One region of the Shewanella sp. SP2S2-6 genome, then DNA from elsewhere that is predicted to be linked to it. Evidence: riboswitches for the same ligand, from Rfam matches in the RefSeq annotation. Region 1 holds a riboswitch; the other holds the start of a gene.
What was found. Region 1 has a riboswitch for thiamine pyrophosphate ahead of Q4Q57_RS14185 (TonB-dependent receptor domain-containing protein). Riboswitches for the same ligand answer to the same signal wherever they lie in the genome.

Region 1 (10,827 bases):
GGCGGAGTTATTACTACTTTAATGGATACCGCCTGTGGCAGTGCAGTGGTCAGTGCAATTTTCCATAAATTCAAATTGTTAGAAATCTCACCTACGCTTGATTTGCGGGTGGATTATATGAAGCCCGCTCAGCCCCATAAGCCTGTGTTTGGGTTTGCGGAATGCTACAAGTTGTCTTCCAACATTGCCTTTACCCGCGCGATTGCTTATCAAGACAGCATAGATGATCCTATTGCCCATGCTGTTGGTTCCTTTATGCGGATCAGTCCAGAAATGGTGGGTGATGCCTTTAGACAAGCGCTGATGGGTGAAGCCGTGCCTGAAATAGGAGACACTGATGAGCGCAAATAATTCGGAACTTGGCGCAGCCAGTCCCACTCAAAACGCCCAAGTCAAAGCTCCTATTGATGTGCAAGGCATTGTTAAGCGCGCCACTGAGCTTAACGATTTTGGTCATTTACTTGAGCACGTTCCCTATGCCAAATTTATTGGGATGAAGGTTGAGCGTTTTGGTGATGAGCTGATTTTTAAATTACCTGCTAAGGACGACAATATCGGTAATCCTGTGTTGCCCGCTATCCATGGCGGCGTCATTGCAGGTTTTATGGAGATGTCGGCGATAGTGCAGTTAATGGTTTTTATGCAAACAGCCAAAGTGCCTAAAGTGGTCGATTTTTCTATCGACTATTTGCGTGCGGGTCTGCATAAAGATAGCTTTGCAGAATGTCGCATTACCCGTCAGGGGCGAAGAGTGGCCAACGTGAATATCGATTGTTGGCAAACCAATCGTAAGCAGCTCATCGCTACGGCACGGGCGCACTTTCTGATTGATTAACTCGTTTTAGTGAGCAGATAGTTGAGTGATGATTAAGTCTGTCTTGTTAAGCATAAGTTCAGCACAGTTCACTTAGCTTGTCGTTTAATAGGGAATAATGCGCGCTAGCCGCGCATTTAGTCGCGTGACTGGGAGAAAAATATGAAACAAATTTATACCGGACTATTATTGGCCGCGGCGCTGACCTTAGGTGCTTGTGCCTCACATACCGCCGGGATTTCAGTGAGTTCACTGGGTGAAACCCGCGTCGATAATACCAGCTTTGCCCGAGATATTGCGGTACAGAGTGTGGATGCTCGCCGAGTCGGTGATTTAGTGCAGGGCTCTGCGCTGATTGTTAGCAAATCATCAACTGACATGCGTGTGCAGTATAAATTCACTTGGTACGACGCCAGCGGTTACACCATAGAAGATGAGGCAACCAGCTGGAAATCGGTCAAATTACACGGCAAGCAACAATTGCAAGTCTCCGCCGTGGCACCTAATGCCCAAGTGGTTAAATTTGATGTGTACGTGCGCGAAACCTTTTCGAACTAAGCCTGAGTTTGCCTTTGTTTAGTTTATAAATTATTTTTTGATATAAAGTGATTGTTATAATGGCTTACTTCTCTCTGGGGTAAGCCATTTTTATCCATATTGATTAATTTTTCAACAACCTTTTCTCATTTTTTATCTTTATTAATTCAGCCTTATCATGTTGAAATATGCGATTAATTACTCATTGTTGAGTAAAAAAACTTACTGCAGGGCTAGAACCGGACTTTAGTCCTAAATACATTTAGTGATTGAGCACTACTATCAGCATATTACCACATGAGGATAGAAAGATGACTGCTCATATTAATGCTCAACCTACTGATTTTGCTGAAACTGTTATTATGCCGGGTGATCCACTACGTGCTAAATATATCGCTGAAACCTATCTCACCGATGCCGTAGAAGTCACGAATGTTCGCAATATGCTTGGTTACACGGGCTTTTACCAAGGACAACGCATTTCCGTTATGGGGCATGGTATGGGTATTTCATCTATGGTGCTCTATGGCCATGAGCTGATTAATTATTTTGGCGTGAAACGCATTATTCGTATTGGCAGTTTAGGTGCAACACAAAAACATGTACAAATGCGAGATGTTATTTTAGCCCAAGCCGCAGGTACGGATTCACCTACTAACGCTAAGCGTAGTAGCGGCTACCAAATGGCAACTTCTGCGACCTTTTCTTTATTGCATAAAGCCTATACAACAGCGAATGAGAAAGGTATTAGTGTAAAAGTTGGCAATATCTTTAGTGGTGATCTTTATTACGATCCCGATGAAGATATGATCCCCGCACTTGAGCGTTTTGGGGTATTAGGTATTGATATGGAAGTGGCGGGGCTTTATGGATTGTCACACCAACAAGGTATCGAATCATTAGCCATTTTAACGGTATCGGATCATTGTTTAACCGGTGAAGAAACAACGGCCGAAGAACGCCAACTCTCTTTTAATAATATGATCGAGCTCGCGTTAGAAACCGCCCTCAATTAGGTTTAAAGCCATCCTTTGAACCCTTAGCATTTCACTTATGGAATGACATAATGAATAATAAAATTACTTTAACAGCCATCAGTTTTCTCGCCAATTTTATTATGGCGGGCTTTGCGACCCAATTTGGGATGTTGATTGAACCCATAGCTGAGAAATTTGCTGCTAATGTTAACGAAGTTGCATCAATCTTTTCATTGCTCAATGGTGGTGCACTCGCGGGGACGATTGCAGCATTTTTCTTTATTGAAAAAATGGGTATCAAAAGAATGACCTTGATAAGTTACAGTCTGGTTGCTCTTTCTGCTCTGGCTTTACATCTAACCAATTCCCTACAAGTTGTGATGGTGGCAATGACCTTGATTGGTTTTTGTGGCGGTATCGGTCTATGTATTGCTGGTACGATTGTGGTGTCTGTGTGGCAAGAGAAATTACAAAGCACAATGTTAGTAGTGCAGGATGCGACTTTTAATATTGCAGGTGTTATTTTTCCATTGATAACAACTTATGCATTAACAAGCTCACTATCATGGAGTTATAGCTATTTAGCTGTAGGTTTGGTCGCGTTAGGTACCGTCATTATTACATTATTCACTAATTTTTCTATATGTGAACAGTCTTCTTCAACAGAAGATAAGCAACAATCTGAGTGGAATTTTGGAATTATTAGCGGGGGTATTGGATTATTTTTAGGGATGCTCGCATTATATACATTTTTAACTTGGGCACCTTTATTTGTAAAACAAAAATTTGATATTCCGTTTGAAGAGGCGGGTAATATTATTACCCAGTATTGGTCCGCTGCGCTAATTGGTGCCCTAATTTCGACTGTGATTGTGACTCGTGTAAAAATTCACCATTTCTTAGTTGGTATTATTGCTTTAGCTATGGTGCTCACCTCTGCCATTGTCAGTACCAATAATCTTAATTGGATAGCTTATTTAACCTATGGTTACGGTTTTGTGTGTGCCGCGCTTTATAATGCATTTATTGCTTATGGCGTGTCTTTTGTAAAAAAAGCCAGCAGCAAAAATGTGTCATATATTCTTATTAGCGGAAGTGCAGGGGCGATGTTTAGCCCAGCCATCAGTTCTTTCTTTGAACGTATTATCGGATTACAAACAGTGATGTATGTGATTCCTTTGCTTTACGCAGCGATATTTATGTTATTGATCGTTTCAAGTCGGATGAAATCGGCTATGGAACAACACTCGCCATCGGTAAGTTAATTTACCTGTGCATCCATCCCACACTCGGTTGTTAAATTAAGTCGAGTGTGGGTTATGCTGAAAGCGATTATATGCCTGCTTCAACAAATTTCTTGAGTGCGTTGAGATCACAAATCCGAATGCCATCTTTTTTCCGCTCAATTAAGCCTCGTTCCTCAAGATTTTGTAGTGCCCGACGGTAGACTCGGTCGGTAGTACCAAATCGTTCAGCCTCTAAATAGCGTTTACTAAAGCCATCTACGGGCAAGTCATTTAAGTATTCATGGTAAATATCAAATGCCACGTTATAACTGATGGGATAGAGCAGTCGCCGAGTAAAAATATCCACTGTGTCTTGGTAGTCAATCGCAATTGCACTAGCGAAAAATAGCGCGAGTTGAGGGTGTTGACCGAGGTAATGTTGCAGTTTTTCAGCGCTAATCAACGTGATTTCTAAGGGTTCACTGGCAATAATGTCTAGTTGACAGTGGTACTGGGTGAAGAACTCCATTTCGCCAAACAGCTGTGAATCACAATCAATAGTACCTAATTGAAAACACCGACCATTTCTCGCGGTATGGCCGAGTGATACGCGACCTTGCTTCACCAATACAAGTGATGCCATCGCTTCCCCCTGCGTCATGAGGTGAGCGCCTTTTTTGAGCATTTTTATTTCGCTGATACAGCTAAGTACAACCGCTTCAATAAGTGGATAGTCTTGCTCCCATCGCTGGCTATAACGTCCTTTCGATAAAGGTTTTAGCTGCATCGACTATGATCCTCTTACTGTTTTCGAAATTGCGACCTTCTATAGCATTATCATGATAGGCGGTCAAATGGACGAAAGGATTTAGGCGGCTACTAAAGATATTTTCATCATACGAACTGAAGGGCCGTGGTTTTCGCGACATTTAATTGAATCGCAGAGATAAGAGTGCCCACTTTTTATTTCCGTCATGTATACTAGGCGCCGCCAAGGGGTGTTTGCAGCGAATGAATTTACGTTGATTACTGCAAACTGAGATGTCAGCTGACGAACCCTTAGAACCTGATCCGGCTAATACCGGCGTAGGAATGGGCCAATTAACAGCACACTTCTGAATCGCTTATTCGTTGCCGGATCTCAAACATTATATTTGAGGTCCTATGTCAAACCGTAAAACGTCAAACCGTCATTCCCCGTTTTTAACCCGAGCGCCGCTGGCATTAGCCATTGCTGCCGCGCTGAGCACTGTTGCATTTGCACAAACCGACGCTATCGATAAACCCGATCCTAGTACTGAGATGGAAGTCATGGTAGTTACGGCGGATTTTCGCAGTTCAAGCTTAGAAAAAATGCCTTCAAGTATTACCGTTATCGACAGTCAAAAAATTCAAGATGAAAGCGCGCAGCATTTCGAGGATGTGCTTAATTCTATTGCTAACTTTAACTGGTCAGGTGGAAGTTCGCGGCCAAAATATTTTCAAATTCGCGGTGTAGGTGAGCAAGAGCAATACCAAGGTGCGCCTAATTCTTCTGTGGGTTACATCATTGATGATATCGATTTATCCGGTATTGGCATGGTGTCGAGCATGTACGATCTACAGCAAGTCGAAGTGCTGCGTGGACCGCAGGGCACACGCTATGGCGCCAATGCTTTAGCGGGACTGATTTATCTGAAAAGTAACGATCCCACCGATGTGTTTGAACATGGCGGCGAAGTCTCGTTAGGCGACGATGATTTACGCACGTTTAGCGGTTTCAGTTCAGGCCCATTAACGGATTCTGGCAAGCTGCTTTATCGCGTGTCACTGCAGCAACATCAACAAAATGGTTACCACGACAACCTCTATTTAGGTCGTGACGATACCAATGGCCGCGATGAGTTCAGCGGCCGCGCTAAGCTGCGCTGGTATGCGACTGACGATTTGCAGTTTGATTTAACTGTGCTGCACGCCGATTTTGATAATGGCTATGATGTGTGGAGTTTAACTAATTCACCGACCCAGACGACATCGGATCAACCGGGTGTCGATAGCCAGCGCACCACAGGCGCAGGCTTTAAAGCGACCTATTCTGGTGCCGAAACCTTTGAGTTAACCTCGTTAACCTCTTTTGCGAATACCGATCACCATTACAGTTACGATGGCGATTGGTCGAACCCAGAGTATTGGGCTTCTAAGCAATGCAGTGATGACGATGGCAATCTGGCGCCGTGCCAATATGATTATTTTTGGGATAAAACTGGCCAACGTAAAACTGTGTCGCAAGAGTTTCGCTTAAGTTCTACCGAGCAGGGCCGAATCTTTGCGGATAGCACAGATTGGTTGCTTGGTGTGTACGCCATGAATCTGAAAGAAGATAACCAATTGTATTCTGAATATAATACTTGGCCGGATGAAGTCTTAGACTCTGAGTATGAAGCGACGAACTATGCCTTGTTTGGTCAGCTCGATACGGATCTGGGCTCAGATTATGCCTTATCTGTGGGTTTACGTTTAGAGCGCCGCAATAGCCATTACTCAGATACGAATAACGATAATTTCGATCCGAGCGAAACCATGTGGGGTGGTCATATTGCAGTGAGTAAAGTGCTGAATGACTCACACAACGCATATGTCCGTGTCGCGCGCGGTTACAAGGCGGGCGGTTTTAACATGACTTTGCCTGTCGAACTGAACGATAAAAAAGAGTTCAGTACTGAGACGCTTTATAACTATGAAATCGGCCTTAAATCCCATTGGCTAGCGGGGCTAATCGATACTAATCTGGCGCTGTTCTATATGGACAGACAAGATCAACAGGTGGCGGCATCCCAGCAAGACCCTGATAAACCGCAGCGTTTTATTTTGTTCACCGAAAACGCAGGCAGTTCTAATAACTATGGTGCTGAGTTAGATGCGACCTGGTATGCCACGGATAATCTACAAATTTACTCAAGCTTAGGTTGGTTAGAAACCGCCTACGGCGATTATCAGTATCAGGACAAATATGGCACTGAGGTGGATTTAACTGGCCGCGATCTGGCCCATTCACCACACTTTACCTACAGCCTTGGTGGGACTTATCGTGCCAATTCGGGTTGGTTTGCTAACCTAAACTTAAGCGGTAAGAGCGAGTTTTACTATTCAGACAGCAATGAATCCCGTTCTGAACCCTACACTATCGTCAATGCCCGCGTGGGTTATGAGGCGAGTGCATGGTCGGCTTATTTATGGGGCCGTAATTTGTTCAATGAAGAATACGGTGTGCGCGGTTTCTACTTCGGTAACGAGCCAGATAATGGCTGGGCAGAAAAGCAATATATTCGTTACGGTGATCCGCGTCAGATTGGCGTCACCTTTAACGTTAAGTTTATGTAAAAGCTCATATAATGGCTCAGGTCACTATGAGCCATTTGAGTTAACTTATGACTAAGCTGTAGTCCGGTGTAAGGGCTATAGCTTCTCTCAAATTTAAGGAATTAAGATGAAACTGACCGCAGAAATTAGCATGTATCCCTTCAATGAGAACTACCTCGATCCGATAAAGTGGTTCATTGGTCGCGTGGATAGCTATCCTAATATCGAGCGCGTGACCAATGCGATGGCAACCCAAGTGTGCGGCGATTATTTAGATGTGATGACTATGCTGGCGACCGAGATGCAAGCTGCCCATGAGAAGTGGGGCAAGGCAGTATTTGTGTGTAAGTTTATCGGTGGTGAGCTGAATTTAGCCCACAGCGAATAATGTTTTAGCGTCACATACGCGATAAATCGGCAGTGAGAACAACACAATGACAGATTTATGGTTAACCTTGGTCGAGAGTATGAATGCGGTCTTTGGTGAAGTCCATGTGATGACCGCATGGGAAGCCTTAGCGGTATTGCTGGCCATGGCATATCTACTGCTGGCAATGAAGGCGAGCGTCTGGTGCTGGGCGGCGGCCTTTGCCAGTACCGCCATTTACACTGTGTTGTTTTGGAAAGTGTCGTTACTGATGGAGTCAGTGCTGAATATCTATTATATGGCGATGGCGCTCTATGGATATTGGCTCTGGACCCAAGGCGGCGATAAACATCAAGGGGTCAAAGTGACCACTTGGTCGTTGAAAACCCACTTGAAGTTGATCGCGGTGACAGGCGTTATTTCGCTTTTTGTCGGGCACGGCATGGCGATGTATACCCAAGCCGCGTTCCCCTATTTAGATGCGGCCACGACCTGTTTTGCTGTGATGACGACCTATTTAGTGGCGAAGAAAGTACTTGAGAATTGGCTCTATTGGGTCGTTATCGACATAGTGTCTATTTACCTTTATCTCAGTAAAGGCTTGATGTTGACCTCGTTATTATTCGTACTCTATGTAGGGCTTGCAGTTGTAGGGTATTTCCTGTGGCGCACTGCGTTAGCCGATGCCCGTGAGGCCAATGCCTTGAAGTTACTCAGTTAATGCTCGATGTCAATGCTGCTAAGCCATACTCAGCGGGCGAATCATTCAATACACTCTTGCCCATACTCAAACGAGCTGGGCTTGAGCAAGTGCAGAGTATTTGCGAGCTTTCGGGCGGCTTGAGTAATCATAATTATAAGATCACTACGCCAACAGGGTGTTATGTGCTGCGGGGCAATGCCAATGCGGCGGATAGTTTTTGCACCCGCGAGCAGGAGCGTTTTTACTGGCAACAACTCGCCCAAGCTAAACTTGCCCCTGAACTGCTGTGGGTGAGTGAAGATGAGCGCTATTATCTCAGCGATTTTATTGAAAGTGACCTTATTGAGAGTGACTTTATCGAGGGTGACTTTATTAAGAGTGACCTTATTGAGAATGACTTTATCGAAAGTGCAGTAGCGAGCGCAGCAGAGTGTGCGGCAATTGAACACAATGTGATTGATAGCGAACGCTTTCAATGTAAACGCTTCATCCATTGGCCAGCATTAGAGCGCCAAACCAGTGCCGCTGATTTTGTGCTGAGGCAGTCGTCTTTGGGCATTTTACATCACGGCTCTTCATCACAAGCTTGTTTAAGTCCTGAGCCTAGGTTGATGCTAATACAGCAAGATAAGCATCCCAACTCAACTGCGCGCTTACTGCTGGAATTATTGCTGCAATTGCGGGAACTGCCCACAGGTCCTTATGCCATTAGTATCACTGAACAATGGCAGGAATATCACCAGCAGATGCTTGCTTATCAGGCATCTCTTACCACAATGCACAATTGGAATGAGCGTGTGGCTAAACTGCTTAACATCCAAATCGCCATCAAAGATTGGTGCGATAACTTAGCGGCTTGTTTAATTAAACCGCAGTTTTGTCATCGCGATCTTAATCCCCACAACTTGCTACTCAAAAATAATCGTTTGTATTGTATCGATTTTGAGTATGCGACGGCGTCGCATCCCCTGTGTGAGTTAGCCGTAGTGTTAGCGACCCATGCGTTAACGCCTGCCCAGCAAAACGAGTTAGTGACGCAGTATCTGAGTGAACACCCTTATGTTTCAATAAACGCCGCAGAGGCCGTGCCCGCCGCCATTGACATGTACTGGGTATTTGCCTGTTACTGGGCATTATTGATGGCGGCGCAAACGGAGCCCAGTCGTAGCGCCGACTATCTCGCATGGTTTGATTGTTTTTGGCCGCTCATCACCCAAGCATCATAAGGATGGCTGTTCGATTGGAATCATAAAGTAGGCAAAGTATTAACATATTGAAAACCTTTATTAGACAAACTTGTTTGATATAAGAGGCAACTTTATATAGGCTCAAGCGTCATATTAGCAACAGTTCTAGGATGGATGATTCAGAATGAAAAAAGGCGTGATGCTACTTGTGTGTCTCTTAGGCTTAAGCGCCTGTTCCACTAAATTCAGTTACCATTTCCTCGATTGGGCCATCGGTTGGGAGCAAGAGGATTACGTTACTTTAGATAAATCGCAGCAAAAGGCATTTGACGCCCTCATTGAAAAATTTGTCCTGTGGCATCAATCCAAAGAATTGTCCCACTATGTGGTGCAATTAACCGAAGTCGAAAGCCTCATCAAAACCAATACCTTAACACCAGTATTATGGGCCGAGCATGTGGAGATAGCTAAGCGGCATTGGTTTCGTTTGTTTGAGTTTGCCTTGCCAGAATTACTGCCCATCATAATGTCCTTGTCCGATGAACAGGTGAAGCAAATCCTCGCCAAATTACGGGAAGATGAGCAGGAGCTTGTCAAAGAGTTTGCCGGCAAAAACCCAACGCAGTTACAAAAAGAGGCCGATGAAAACCTTCAAGAGCAATTTGATGACTGGCTTGGCAGCGTGAGTGCTGAACAAAAAGAGCTTATTCATCAGTATAATCAACAGCGTTTATCCACCTTAGATATGTGGCTCGAGTATCGCCACGAATGGTTACGTCAGTTTGAGGTCGCCCTTGGCCAGCGCGCCGATAAAGCGCTATTAACCGAGCGTTTGACCTTGCTAATGACGCAGCCCGATGAGCTTAAGTCTGAACAACATAAAGTGTTTTTGCGTAAAAATACTGAGGCATTTGGAACCTTACTGCTAGCAATGAACGCGAGCCTATCGGATAAGCAGTCGAAGCACTTTTATAAAAAGTTGGGCGGACTCATTCAAGATCTCACCGAGCTTAATCAAGAAGCCATTGAAAAAGAGACAAGTGCAAAAAAAGCCTAGGCCATGAAAGATTAATGGGCTTGCTAGGGTCTATTCCTGCATGCCAATAAATTAGTCAAAGAGAGACACTATGCCACTTGCATCCCTTTACCAAAAATTGCTCAATATGAGTCGCTATTTCGATGGCGTAGCGCCATTAGCCCTCAGGATTTACCTTGCGCCCGTGTTGATGCAAGCGGGTTATAACAAGCTCGCTCACTTTGACGATACGGTGGCTTGGTTTGCCAATCCCGATTGGGGTTTAGGCCTGCCAATGCCGGCGGTAATGGCAGGACTGGCGGCGGGAACCGAGTTCTTTGGCGCTATCTTGTTACTGCTTGGGCTTGCGACTCGGCTGATTTCTATCCCTTTGATGGTCACTATGTTGGTGGCTGCATTCACCGTGCATTGGCAAAATGGCTGGTTAGCGATTGCCGATGGCAGTTCTTGGCTAGCCAACGACAGAGTGCTTGAAGCAGGGGATAAACTGGCGAAAGCTAAAGAAATATTGCAGGAGCATGGTAATTACGACTGGCTGACCAGCTCAGGTAACTTAGCTGTGCTTAATAATGGTATTGAGTTTGCGGCCACTTATTTCATTATGTTGTTGGCACTCTTTACCTTAGGCGGCGGCCGTTACA
Region 2 (10,827 bases), on a different contig from region 1:
GGTCTGTCTACGATGTGGGTGAGTTTGCGAGGGCATTTACAGCCTGTTTATTCGGTTTATACCGATTTGTCGGCCAATGAGCACGAACTGAATTTAGGCCAACATCAACTAAGTCGCTTCGAAGAGGGTTAACTTTTACGTTTGTATTGGGATAAATAGGTGTTAGAGGGCGATAAAACGTCACCAGGGACAAGGTGCATCCTTGGTGACTTTCTGTTTTTTACTCTGTATTTTCACACTCGCTTAAGCATTTAAGTTAATGCGCTGAACTGAACACTATGAAATCTAAAGTGCTTTAAAGCGTATTGCCGTGCCGCCACTGCTAGCGAGTGCGAGGTTTAGACTATCTTTAGCGCTCACTTCTTTAGTCTCAATCACATAATCATAGGGATTGGTTTTCCAATCGGCTTTTGCGCCATCGCGGTAAATCTGCGCTTGATAACGTTTCTTGGGATCGAGGAAATCCAGTTTGACCGTGACCTTGCGCGCGGTTTCATCCGTGAGTGCACCTAAGTACCAATCACCTTGATCCTTCGCTTGGCGGGCAAAGACCACATAGTCGCCGACTTCACCGGCAAGCGCGACACTCTGATACCAATCTGTGGGCACATCGCGGATAAATTGGAAGGCATCTAAGTGCTTTTCATAATTGCGTGGTAAATCCGCTGCCATTTGGATTGGGCTATAGAGCACAACGTACAAGGCGAGCTGTTTGGTCAAGGTGGTTTGCACACGGTTTTGCACATCCAACCCCTTAGGTGCTAAGTCAAAAATCCCCGGGGTAAAGTCCATTGGGCCAGCGAGCATACGGGTGAACGGTAGCATGGCCGTATGTTCAGGGCTATTTGGTGGGCTACCCCAGGCATTGTACTCTTGGCCGCGGGCACCTTCGCGGGCGATCCAGTTCGGATAGGTTCGGCGCAGACCCGTGTCTTTGATTGGCTCGTGACTATTGATGCTGATATGGTGTTTCGCAGCTTCTGTGACGCTGTGCAGATACTCACCCACCATAAACTGGCCGTCGTGCCACTCGTGACGGGTAATGCCTTTGTCATCGATACGCTTGATTTGGCCACCATCAGCGACATAGCCCGTCTTGACTTGGGTCACACCGTGCTGCTCATACAGGGCAAAGGCATCAGCCATTTGATCGCGATAATGGGTGACTGAGCCTGCTGTCTCGTGGTGGCCGATTAAACGCACCCCTTTTTTCGCCCCGTAGGCGGTAATGGCGGGCAGATCGAAATCGGCATAGGCCTTAGTAAAGCTAAATTGATCGCCATTATGGAACCAGTCGCCGTCCCAACCTTCATTCCAACCTTCTACCAATACACCATCAAACTGATATTTAGCGGCGAAATCCATATAGCGTTCGGTTTCGCTGGTGGTGGCGCCGTGGGTTGGGCCCGAACCCCAAGTATTTTCATTTAAGTGCATTCCCCACCAAATACCGACGTATTTCCCCGGTTTTACCCAAGCAACATCGCCGAGTTTATTGGGCTCATTGAGGTTAAGGATAAGGTGCGAATTGAGCAGCCCAGTCGCGTTGTCGGCAATTTGAATGGTGCGCCACGGCGTATAAAAGCCCACTTGAGTTTTGACGCGAATGCCATCGGACCAAGGCGTGAGATCGGCCTTAAGCTTGCCATCGCGCTGTTGATCTAAGGTCATGGCGGCAAAGTCAACCAAGGCGGCCTCGTGAATACTTAAGTGCGTACCGTCCGCGAGTTTAAAGGTGAAGGGCGTGTGGACTCTATCGACGTCTTTCAGCGCTGTAGTGCGATACAGGTATTCGTAGCGATTCCAGCCACGGGCCGGGATCCACCAAGCGGTGGCTTTATCGGCTTGGCCGACATTGAACTCGGTTAACTCGTCTGTGATTGAGAGCGGCGAATTAGCGGGAAGGGTAGCTTGTTGGGCTAAGTGATAGCGAAAGCCAATACCATCGTCAAAGGCTTTAAACTCGACTTCGAGTTGCACCTTGCCGTTGCTTAATACTGCGGTCAGTTGATTGTGCTGATCGCGGATCCATTCCTGCTCGCCCCAAGGTTGTTGCCACTTGTCATCGGCACTTTTTTTCTCGCTGCTGTTAATCTGCAATCCTTGACCGAGTTCACCAAGGGATTGAAAAACTAAGCCTAAGCGGCTCGGTTCTATGACTGTCTTGCCGTGAAAATTGATTTTATATTCGGGGCGGCCAGTATCGTCACTCAAGCTGATTTGAATTTGTTGGTTGGGTGAGCTGACGGTAACGGTTTTGGCAAATACGTTGGCACTAAAGAGACTCGTAACCGCAAGGGCGATAAGTGTAGGGCACAATAGCGCTTGCGATCGCTTTTGGCGTGATGAGCTCTGGCGAGCGTGACTCTTTGTTAAGTGACGGCCAGTAAACTGAATAGGGTTGGTCTTGATGAACATTCCTTGATCCTTGTTTTTATAATGAATGTGACTCACAGCATACTAGTGGCGATGGCTTTTTAACCGCAACGGCCTGCATACGTATTCACCACATTAAGGCGTGACGTAACAGAAGTGACGAGAAGCATTGCGAGGGCACGAACAAAAGATGTGGTTTGCTTTTGACTCGGGTAGAATGCGCGCTTTATTTTTGCTTAAAAATGCAATTTAGCGTGGGATTTACAGTATTTGGAGCCGCAGCAATAAGGTCAAACCGTGAAAATTAGCCAACGTTTACAACAGATAAACAGCATGATCAGTGGTCATTACGATCATATTTGGGATTGCTGCTGCGATCATGGTTTACTCGGTATGCTGTTGCTAGAAAGAAGCGCTGCCCACCAAGTGCACTTTGTCGATTGTGTCCCTTCGCTGATGCAGGCGCTTGAACTGCGTTTGCAGCGTTTCTTCCCCGCTGACATATCAGGCCTAAATTCACACTTAGATCCAAACTTAGATTCACACTCAGATCCACACTTAAACCTAGACATAGACCCAAATTTAAGTCGTGATACTCAGTGGCAAGTGCATTGCCTTGATGTTGCGGCTTTACCGCTCGCGCAAACCAGTGACAAAGATAAACAGTTGATTATCATCGCTGGTGTGGGCGGTGAACTGCTGGTGGACTTAGTGAAGGCAATTCTAGCCAAGCACCCACAGCGGTACCTCGAATTTATTTTGTGTCCCGTGCATCATAATTATTATGTCAGGCAATCACTCACTGCCTTAGGGTTAGGGCTGAAGTCGGAACACTTATTGGAAGAGAATCAACGTTTCTACGAAATCCTCCATGTCAGTACAATCGCGGCTCCAAATGGTCGGCCTATCAGTGCTACGGGTTCGTTAATGTGGCAGATGCTAGATGAAGCAAGTTTGCCGCGAGCGCAGCGTTATCTGTCGCAGGTGATTGGTCATTACCAACGCATGCCCACGCATAAGCAAACACCAGAGATTATTGATGCTTATCAGCAGCAATTGGCCCAGCTCTTGAGTGAGCATAGTGAGTTTGAATGCTCTTGAGCATTTTTGCCGTTTAGGCATTACGTGAGCACTAAAGATGAGAATCAGGCGAAAGAGATGATGCATCGCGATCTTAACATCATGTGTAAAACGATTTTAGTTTAACCCGTTAATAATCAAGAGTCTAATCGCTAAAACCTATTAATCACTCGAACGGGACTGAGTGTGATTATTGCCTCTGCTACAGTTTTTGATCTGCATTTGGCACATTTTCGTTTATGCTGCGACTCCTTTTCGGCAAATGGCTAAGACTATGCGTTTATTGAGAACCACCCAAGATCCAGCGGTTAACCTACAGACAGCACGCGTTTTTTATCGCAGAGCTGCCCGCGCGATTGTGTTATCGGGTGAAGACATTTTGCTGTTGTATACCCAAAAATATCGCGACTACAGCTTACCCGGCGGCGGAATTGACCATGGCGAGAGCCTCGAAGATGGGCTGATCCGCGAGCTACAGGAAGAAACCGGCGCCCTAGACATTCAAGTGTTAGCCCCCTTTGGTCGTTACGAAGAGTTTCGGCCTTGGTACCGTGAAGGGGCGAACGTAGTGCACATGGAGTCATTCTGTTATGTGTGCCGTATTGACACCGCACTGGGCGAGCGTGGTTTAGGTGAGACTCGATTAGAAGCCCATGAGATAAAAAATGGCATGCGGCCTGAATGGCTCAATATTCATCAAGCTATCGCCCATAATGAAGATATTCAGCGCAATCATCCCCATAAAGGCCAATCAATAGAGCGTGAAACTTTTCTGCTAAAACAGATAGTGTTGGAATGTTTGTAAGTTTTATCACTTTAAAATCATGTTTTTAATATATGATTTTATTTCACACATAACTGAGTGAGCAGGGTTTGGTTAGCGACTGAACGTCGTTATTTCAACGTGCTCTTTTAAGCTGTTACAGCTTCGAGCCTGTTCCTAACATCGCTAGATGTTTAATGTTATTTCTCATTCTTTTGCCGCAGCAAGGAAGGCAATGCAGATTATTTTATTGACCCACGAACGCGAGTTAACCCGCAAAACAAATACTGGTCAACTCGCGTTAGCCGCATTCCCTGAAGAGGTGAAAAGCATCGTCTGGTCGAGAACGGCACCTGATAACGATTTAGTGGCTATGTTGGCATCGCAGCAGGCTAAACTGTTGTTTCCAGCAAGCGATACTGAGCCCGCTGTGCCCATTGATAATAATGCCTTAGATACGGTTTTAGCTGAGCCAGCGCTATCGAACGCACAAGCCTTTTTAGCACCAGCGCAATCTACAGTGATAGCAGAACTAATGCCGAGCCAAGTGGTGATTTTAGATGCGACCTGGCAGGAGGCACGTAAGATGCTGCGCCAGAGCCCCTATCTGAAAACGGCTGCACGAGTCAGTTTGCCGCCACTTATGCCTGAATCCGCCTTTATATTGCGGCGTAATCAGCAAGAAGGGGGCTTGTGCACCGCAGAATGCATTATTGCGCTTTGGCGCCAGTGTGGCAGAGCAGAACAAGCGGCGCTATTAGCGTCGCTGTTTACTGAATTGAATAGCCGTACTTGATTGCGATGTTCGAGAGAACGTTTGAGGAAGTGCTTGAATAGATAATTAACGACTTTCAGGTTTGAATCACAGATAAATCACCGTCAGTTAAATCAGAGCCAGTTAAATCACCATCAGGTAAATCATAGCCATTTAAATAACAGTCAGATAAATACACAGAAAGTGACTCATGGCACCGCCAAGCACGAACAAATGCCAAATGGCATGGTTAAATGGAATGCGTTTCCCGACGTAGAACACCACCCCTAAAGTGTAAAATAACCCGCCTAAGATCAATAGATTGAAACCCAACTCCGACATGGCCGCCGTTAAATCGCCCATCACAGTGACACATAGCCAACCCATGGCGAGATACAAGACTAAGCTTAACATTTTGAATTTGTGAATAAATAGCGTCTTAAATAGGATCCCACCAATCGCAAGCGACCAAATCGCTGTTAAAATCACTATCGATTGCGTCCCCTGTAGGCTTATCAGCATCAAAGGTGTGTAAGTTCCTGCAATCAAGCAGTAAATTGCGCAGTGATCGGCGATTTTAAGTTTATGTTTCCAGCCTGAATGGCTAACGCTGTGGTATAAGGTCGAGCATAGAAAAAGCACTATGATGCTCGTACCATAAATGGCAACGCCTGTTAGTTGAATTGGCGTTAGATGATCTTGCCCTTTGAGTAACATCAGTACCAATGCCACTATGCCTGCGATGACGCCTAAGCCATGGGATACACTATTAGCTATCTCTTCTTTAATACTATACGGCCCAGAATTAGCAGGGATTTTAGCTGGGTTTTGTTGTTCGATAACACTTTGACTCGACATGGTAGATACACACTCGCAAACGATAATGACTGAGTCTATCAGTTAGGAAAATAAATCACCATATTTAAGCGTACAACTGTAAGCTTAAATGTGTAGCTGGCTTCTATTGTTTTCGCCCTTTAGATTTTTAACGCCGTCTTGTATTCCCGTCAGCGTATCGCATTGATGATGTTATCCGCTTCAAGACGTAAGAGTTAACAAGCCATTTCCTTTCAATTTAGCGCGATAGTGAGCTCAATTCCCAGCCTTATTTGTCTCGACTGACAAGTGTCTTATCAAGCATTAGCGTAAGCACTGCGCTTGTAACGTGTTGCATTCGCGTTGAACTTTACCCTGTTTGCCTCCTCTAATCTGCGTTGAGCACTCGCAAGTAAATGCAATCATTGGATAATTCTCTTTCAATATTCAGCAACACGATATTGGATTGATATTGGAGTTGAGTGCAATTGTTCCACGTTAAGCATCATCGAAATCAATTGAGACTACACAAAACCTAAGGATGGATTTTGCCTTTTCAACGTCAACCCAAAGCCGTGCCTTTATTGACAGTATCTCCTACAGCAATAGCGATTGGAGATGATACTGATAGTGCTTTGCTTTTTTCGGTCACATCGCCAGAAGGTGAGACTTTTATCGCCTTTGATCATCAGCTCGGTGAACTGGATACTGCTCAAACGCCTGTTTTTACCACTAATGCGGAGCCATTAGCGTTCAATAGCGGTGCAGGCTTTTTAGTCACTGAGCATGACACCCAAGCTATATATCATGAGCAGGCTCAAGATTTGGTACTGCAAGAAATCCATGCTGAACATCAAGATCAACATCAAGATAAATTGGTTGCTGAATCTGAATCCAAACCTGAACTGCCTAGGACAATACAAACCAGTGCTCATTCATTGGGGACAGGATCCGTTTTGCGTGCTCGTCAGCCGTATTTCAAAGGATTAAGTCTGTTATTTTTTGTGATCTTAGTGCATGTGTGTTTATTTTTACTTATCTGCATTTTGTGGCGCCCACAGTTAAATCCCTTTGGATTAACAGAAACAGAAAGCCGGGGCCCTAAAGTAAAGGCGCTTAAAGCTTACTTTATTTATGCTCCCGCGGTAGAGAAGGCTGAAAGCGCTGCGCTAGAAACAGAGAGCAAGGCCGAGGATAAGACTGAAGCGGAAAGTTCTGTTACGCCTACAATTGTTCCCACGCCTACAACTCAAGTTAAGCCTATGCCAATATTTGAAAAGGTCGTGCCTGAAAAAGTAGATCAGGGAAAAGTGAAGCCAGATACGGTTAAACCGGACATCACTCAATCAAGCCAATCTCAATCAAGTGTACAAAGTGAAGTACAGCCCGTGGAAGCAACGGCAAAAAAGCCAACGAATATGTTTGATGCTACAGAAATTAAGCCGCTGCTCGGCGCTAAGAGTTCGCCCGCAGCAGAAGGTGAGAGCACAATAGCGACAAGCTCAAGCATGAGTTTATTCACCCAGCAATATTTTGAACGTCAGCGCGAGCAAGCGCTCGATGATCTCGTCATTGAACAGGCCGATAAATTCACCCGGAAATCGAATATGAGTGAAATGAGCCCTGAGATGGAAGTGTTATTTGTCCCTAACGCCGATGATTTCGGTGGCACAACGAGTCTAGATTTACCCTTAGATCCAAATCGTATTGTGCGTAAAGGGGATACTTGTTATCGCGTGGTACAAGTCGGCACTCAAGTTAATCCTTACGCCGAAAATTTAGGCTTTCCATTTGACTGCAGTGGCAAAAAAATCAATCAAGCTATTGATGATGCCATTCAATCTCGATTAAACAAAATGATGCTCAAACCCCATAAATAGTGACTTTTTTTTATGATCTATTTTCATGCTAATTATAGCTTTTTTAGTTTCATTTTATTTAATCAATTAAAAACAATGAATTATGAATCTTTATTTTGGATTGGTAGTTAAGGTTTTTAATTACTTTTTTCCTTGTTTGTTGCTGCCGCTTCTGTCTATACTGCGCACTCATCTTGTCGGAGTGCCTCTTGGCTGAGACCGTTTATTCGGGATCCGTTGAACCTGATCAGGTTAAAACCTGCGAAGGAAACAAGCGTAATAACACACATTAAATCGCAAAAATAGACGGCTTTAAACACCTGTTTACTCAGCAATGTTTTAAGCCTTAATGTTTAGATTTAATTGTTATTGAGCAGGGTAACTCAATTTTTGAAGCCAGTGTTGGCCACAAAAATTGATTGCCATGTCCAGCTATCAACAACTCAATTCTCCAGACAAGCAACTCCATTTTTTAACGTGAGATTGCTTATGTCCAGTTCAAACCAAAACCCAGCTGTAGCTGCCAATGCGATAGAAATCACTGCGCCAGAATCGACAATCCCTAATAAATCGACTGAGTCTAGTCAATCAATCGTGCCGAAGGCGCCGAGTCGCCGCGAAACCCGCGCGCAGGCCCAAGCCTTTATCGATACGTTAGCGCCGCTGCAACATCCTAATTCACAAAAGATTTACCTCGAAGGTTCCAGTGCCGATATTCGCGTTGGCATGCGGCAAATCCTGCAGACTGACACGCTTGTAGGCGGTACTGATGATGCGCCTATCATGGAAAAAAATCCGCCAATCCGCGTGTACGATTGCGCCGGACCTTATTCCGATCCTGAGGCAGACATCAATGTGCGTCTAGGCCTTGGTAAATTAAGACAAAACTGGATCCTAGCCCGCAACGATACAGAGCAATTACCCTGCGCGACCTCAGATTTTACCCAACAAAGACTCGCCGATGATGGTTTAGACCATCTGCGTTTTGAGGCGGGTTCGAGTGCCATTGTCCGCCCACGCAGAGCGCTGCAGGGCAAACGAGTCAGCCAATTACACTATGCCCGTCAAGGGATTATCACGCCCGAAATGGAATATGTGGCGATCCGCGAGAACATGGCACTTGCCGAAGTACAGGATGAAATCCTCAATCGTAAAGCCAAGGGCGAAGCTTTTGGTGCCTTAGTCGGCGAACCGATTACCGCCGAATTTGTCCGCGCTGAAGTCGCCCGTGGCCGCGCGATTATTCCGCTGAATATTAACCATCCCGAAGCCGAACCTATGATCATTGGGCGTAACTTTTTGGTGAAAGTGAATGCCAATATTGGTAATTCTGCGGTGACGTCATCCATCGAGGAAGAAGTGGAAAAGCTCGTCTGGTCAACCCGTTGGGGTGCAGATACGGTTATGGATTTATCCACGGGTCGTTATATTCACGAGACCCGCGAGTGGATCATCCGCAACTCGCCAGTGCCCATTGGCACAGTGCCGATTTATCAAGCGCTGGAGAAAGTGAACGGCGTGGCAGAAGATTTAACCTGGGAAGTGTTCCGCGATACCTTGATTGAACAAGCGGAGCAAGGTGTTGATTACTTTACGATTCATGCTGGTGTGTTACTTCGTTATGTACCGATGACGGCTAAACGCGTTACCGGGATCGTTTCCCGCGGCGGTTCAATCATGGCCAAATGGTGCCTGAGTCACCACAAGGAAAACTTCCTCTACAGCCATTTTCGTGAGATCTGTGAGCTTTGCGTCGCCTACGATGTATCCCTGTCTTTAGGTGATGGTATGCGTCCAGGCTCGATTGCCGACGCTAATGATGCTGCCCAGTTTGCAGAGCTTGAAACCTTAGGTGAGCTAGTCAAAATCGCGTGGGAATACGACGTACAAACCATTATCGAAGGGCCGGGACATATCCCGATGCAGCTCATTAAAGAGAACATGGACAAGCAGTTAGCTCACTGCGATGAAGCGCCGTTTTACACGCTTGGCCCACAAATCACCGATATCGCACCTGGGTATGATCATTTCACCTCCGGCATAGGCGCGGCCATGATTGCTTGGTACGGCTGCGCTATGTTGTGTTATGTCACGCCAAAAGAACACTTAGGATTACCGAATAAACAAGATGTTAAGCAAGGTTTGATTGCTTATAAGATTGCCGCCCACGCCGCCGATGTGGCGAAAGGTCATCCGAGTGCGCAAATACGTGATAATGCGCTGGCAAAGGCGCGGTTCGAATTCCGCTGGGAAGATCAATATAACTTAGGACTCGATCCTGAAACCGCACGTGCTTATCACGATGAATCTTTACCGCAGGAATCCGCTAAAGTCGCGCATTTTTGCTCTATGTGCGGCCCTAAATTTTGTTCGATGAAAATCACCCAAGATGTGCGCGCCTATGCCGCTGGCTTAGAGGCGGCACAAGCGAAGGCGGATCAAGTTGAAGCTGCTGACCAAGCCATGCAAGTCACAGTCAAGACGCCGCAGGAGTTGGAAGCGGCAATGGCGCTAAAATCGGCACAATTTGCTGCCTCGGGCGCCGAGATCTATCACGTGAAAGACAAGCTTGTCGCCGAAGCTGAGGAAGCCTAATTATGTTGGGTATTCATGGGGATAATGCGCCCATTAATACCGAGCGTCCCGCGTTTGTCTGGACCATAGCTGGTTCAGACAGTGGCGGCGGTGCCGGTATTCAGGCGGACTTGGCGACAATTCAAGATTTGGGCTGTCACGGTTGCAGCGTGATCACCACAGTGACGGCGCAAAGCTCAGTGGCGGTCACTTTAGTCGAGCCCGTATCAGCGGCGATGTTAATGGCTCAGCTGACTACTTTACTTTCCGACTTGCCACCCAAAGCAATTAAAATCGGCTTACTGGCAGATCAAACTCAAGTGGCATTGCTGGCAGATTGGATCGCGAGTTTTAAAATCCACTATCCATCAGTGCCTGTGATTGTCGATCCTGTGATGGTCGCCAGTTGTGGTGATGCATTAGCAGTAGATAACTGTCAGGATATAAAAAGTGCGGCCAAATCAGCCTTAGATTTTAAGCCTTTCAAAGGTTTAATCGAACTTATCACGCCCAATGTGCTTGAACTTGGGCGGTTAACTCACAGTGATGTTTCAACGAAAGCGCAATTCGCTGCCGCGGCACTGGCTTTATCCCAGAGCCTTGAT

Region 2: it holds a riboswitch for thiamine pyrophosphate, as region 1 does, so the genes downstream of both, thiC (phosphomethylpyrimidine synthase ThiC) here and Q4Q57_RS14185 (TonB-dependent receptor domain-containing protein) in region 1, are expected to answer to the same signal.

The regions. Positions count from the first base shown of each region.
Region 1 covers NZ_JAUOEQ010000020.1:54,530-65,356, forward strand. The annotation lists gene Q4Q57_RS14155 (PaaI family thioesterase) at 1-351, shown strand, start outside; gene Q4Q57_RS14160 (PaaI family thioesterase) at 338-835, shown strand; gene Q4Q57_RS14165 (YcfL family protein) at 977-1,372, shown strand; gene deoD (purine-nucleoside phosphorylase) at 1,663-2,367, shown strand; gene tsgA (MFS transporter TsgA) at 2,418-3,593, shown strand; gene Q4Q57_RS14180 (Crp/Fnr family transcriptional regulator) at 3,661-4,341, opposite strand; TPP riboswitch at 4,539-4,664, shown strand; gene Q4Q57_RS14185 (TonB-dependent receptor domain-containing protein) at 4,719-6,914, shown strand; gene Q4Q57_RS14190 (hypothetical protein) at 7,021-7,281, shown strand; gene pnuC (nicotinamide riboside transporter PnuC) at 7,328-7,981, shown strand; gene Q4Q57_RS14200 (aminoglycoside phosphotransferase family protein) at 7,981-9,189, shown strand; gene Q4Q57_RS14205 (DUF6279 family lipoprotein) at 9,335-10,207, shown strand; gene Q4Q57_RS14210 (DoxX family protein) at 10,278-10,827, shown strand, end outside.
Region 2 covers NZ_JAUOEQ010000013.1:72,284-83,110, forward strand. The annotation lists gene Q4Q57_RS11150 (glycoside hydrolase family 97 protein) at 286-2,418, opposite strand; gene Q4Q57_RS11155 (tRNA (adenine(22)-N(1))-methyltransferase TrmK) at 2,674-3,477, shown strand; gene Q4Q57_RS11160 (NUDIX domain-containing protein) at 3,731-4,261, shown strand; gene Q4Q57_RS11165 (tRNA-uridine aminocarboxypropyltransferase) at 4,410-5,015, shown strand; gene trhA (PAQR family membrane homeostasis protein TrhA) at 5,148-5,831, opposite strand; gene Q4Q57_RS11175 (hypothetical protein) at 6,338-7,669, shown strand; TPP riboswitch at 7,837-7,935, shown strand; gene thiC (phosphomethylpyrimidine synthase ThiC) at 8,138-10,243, shown strand; gene Q4Q57_RS11185 (bifunctional hydroxymethylpyrimidine kinase/phosphomethylpyrimidine kinase) at 10,246-10,827, shown strand, end outside.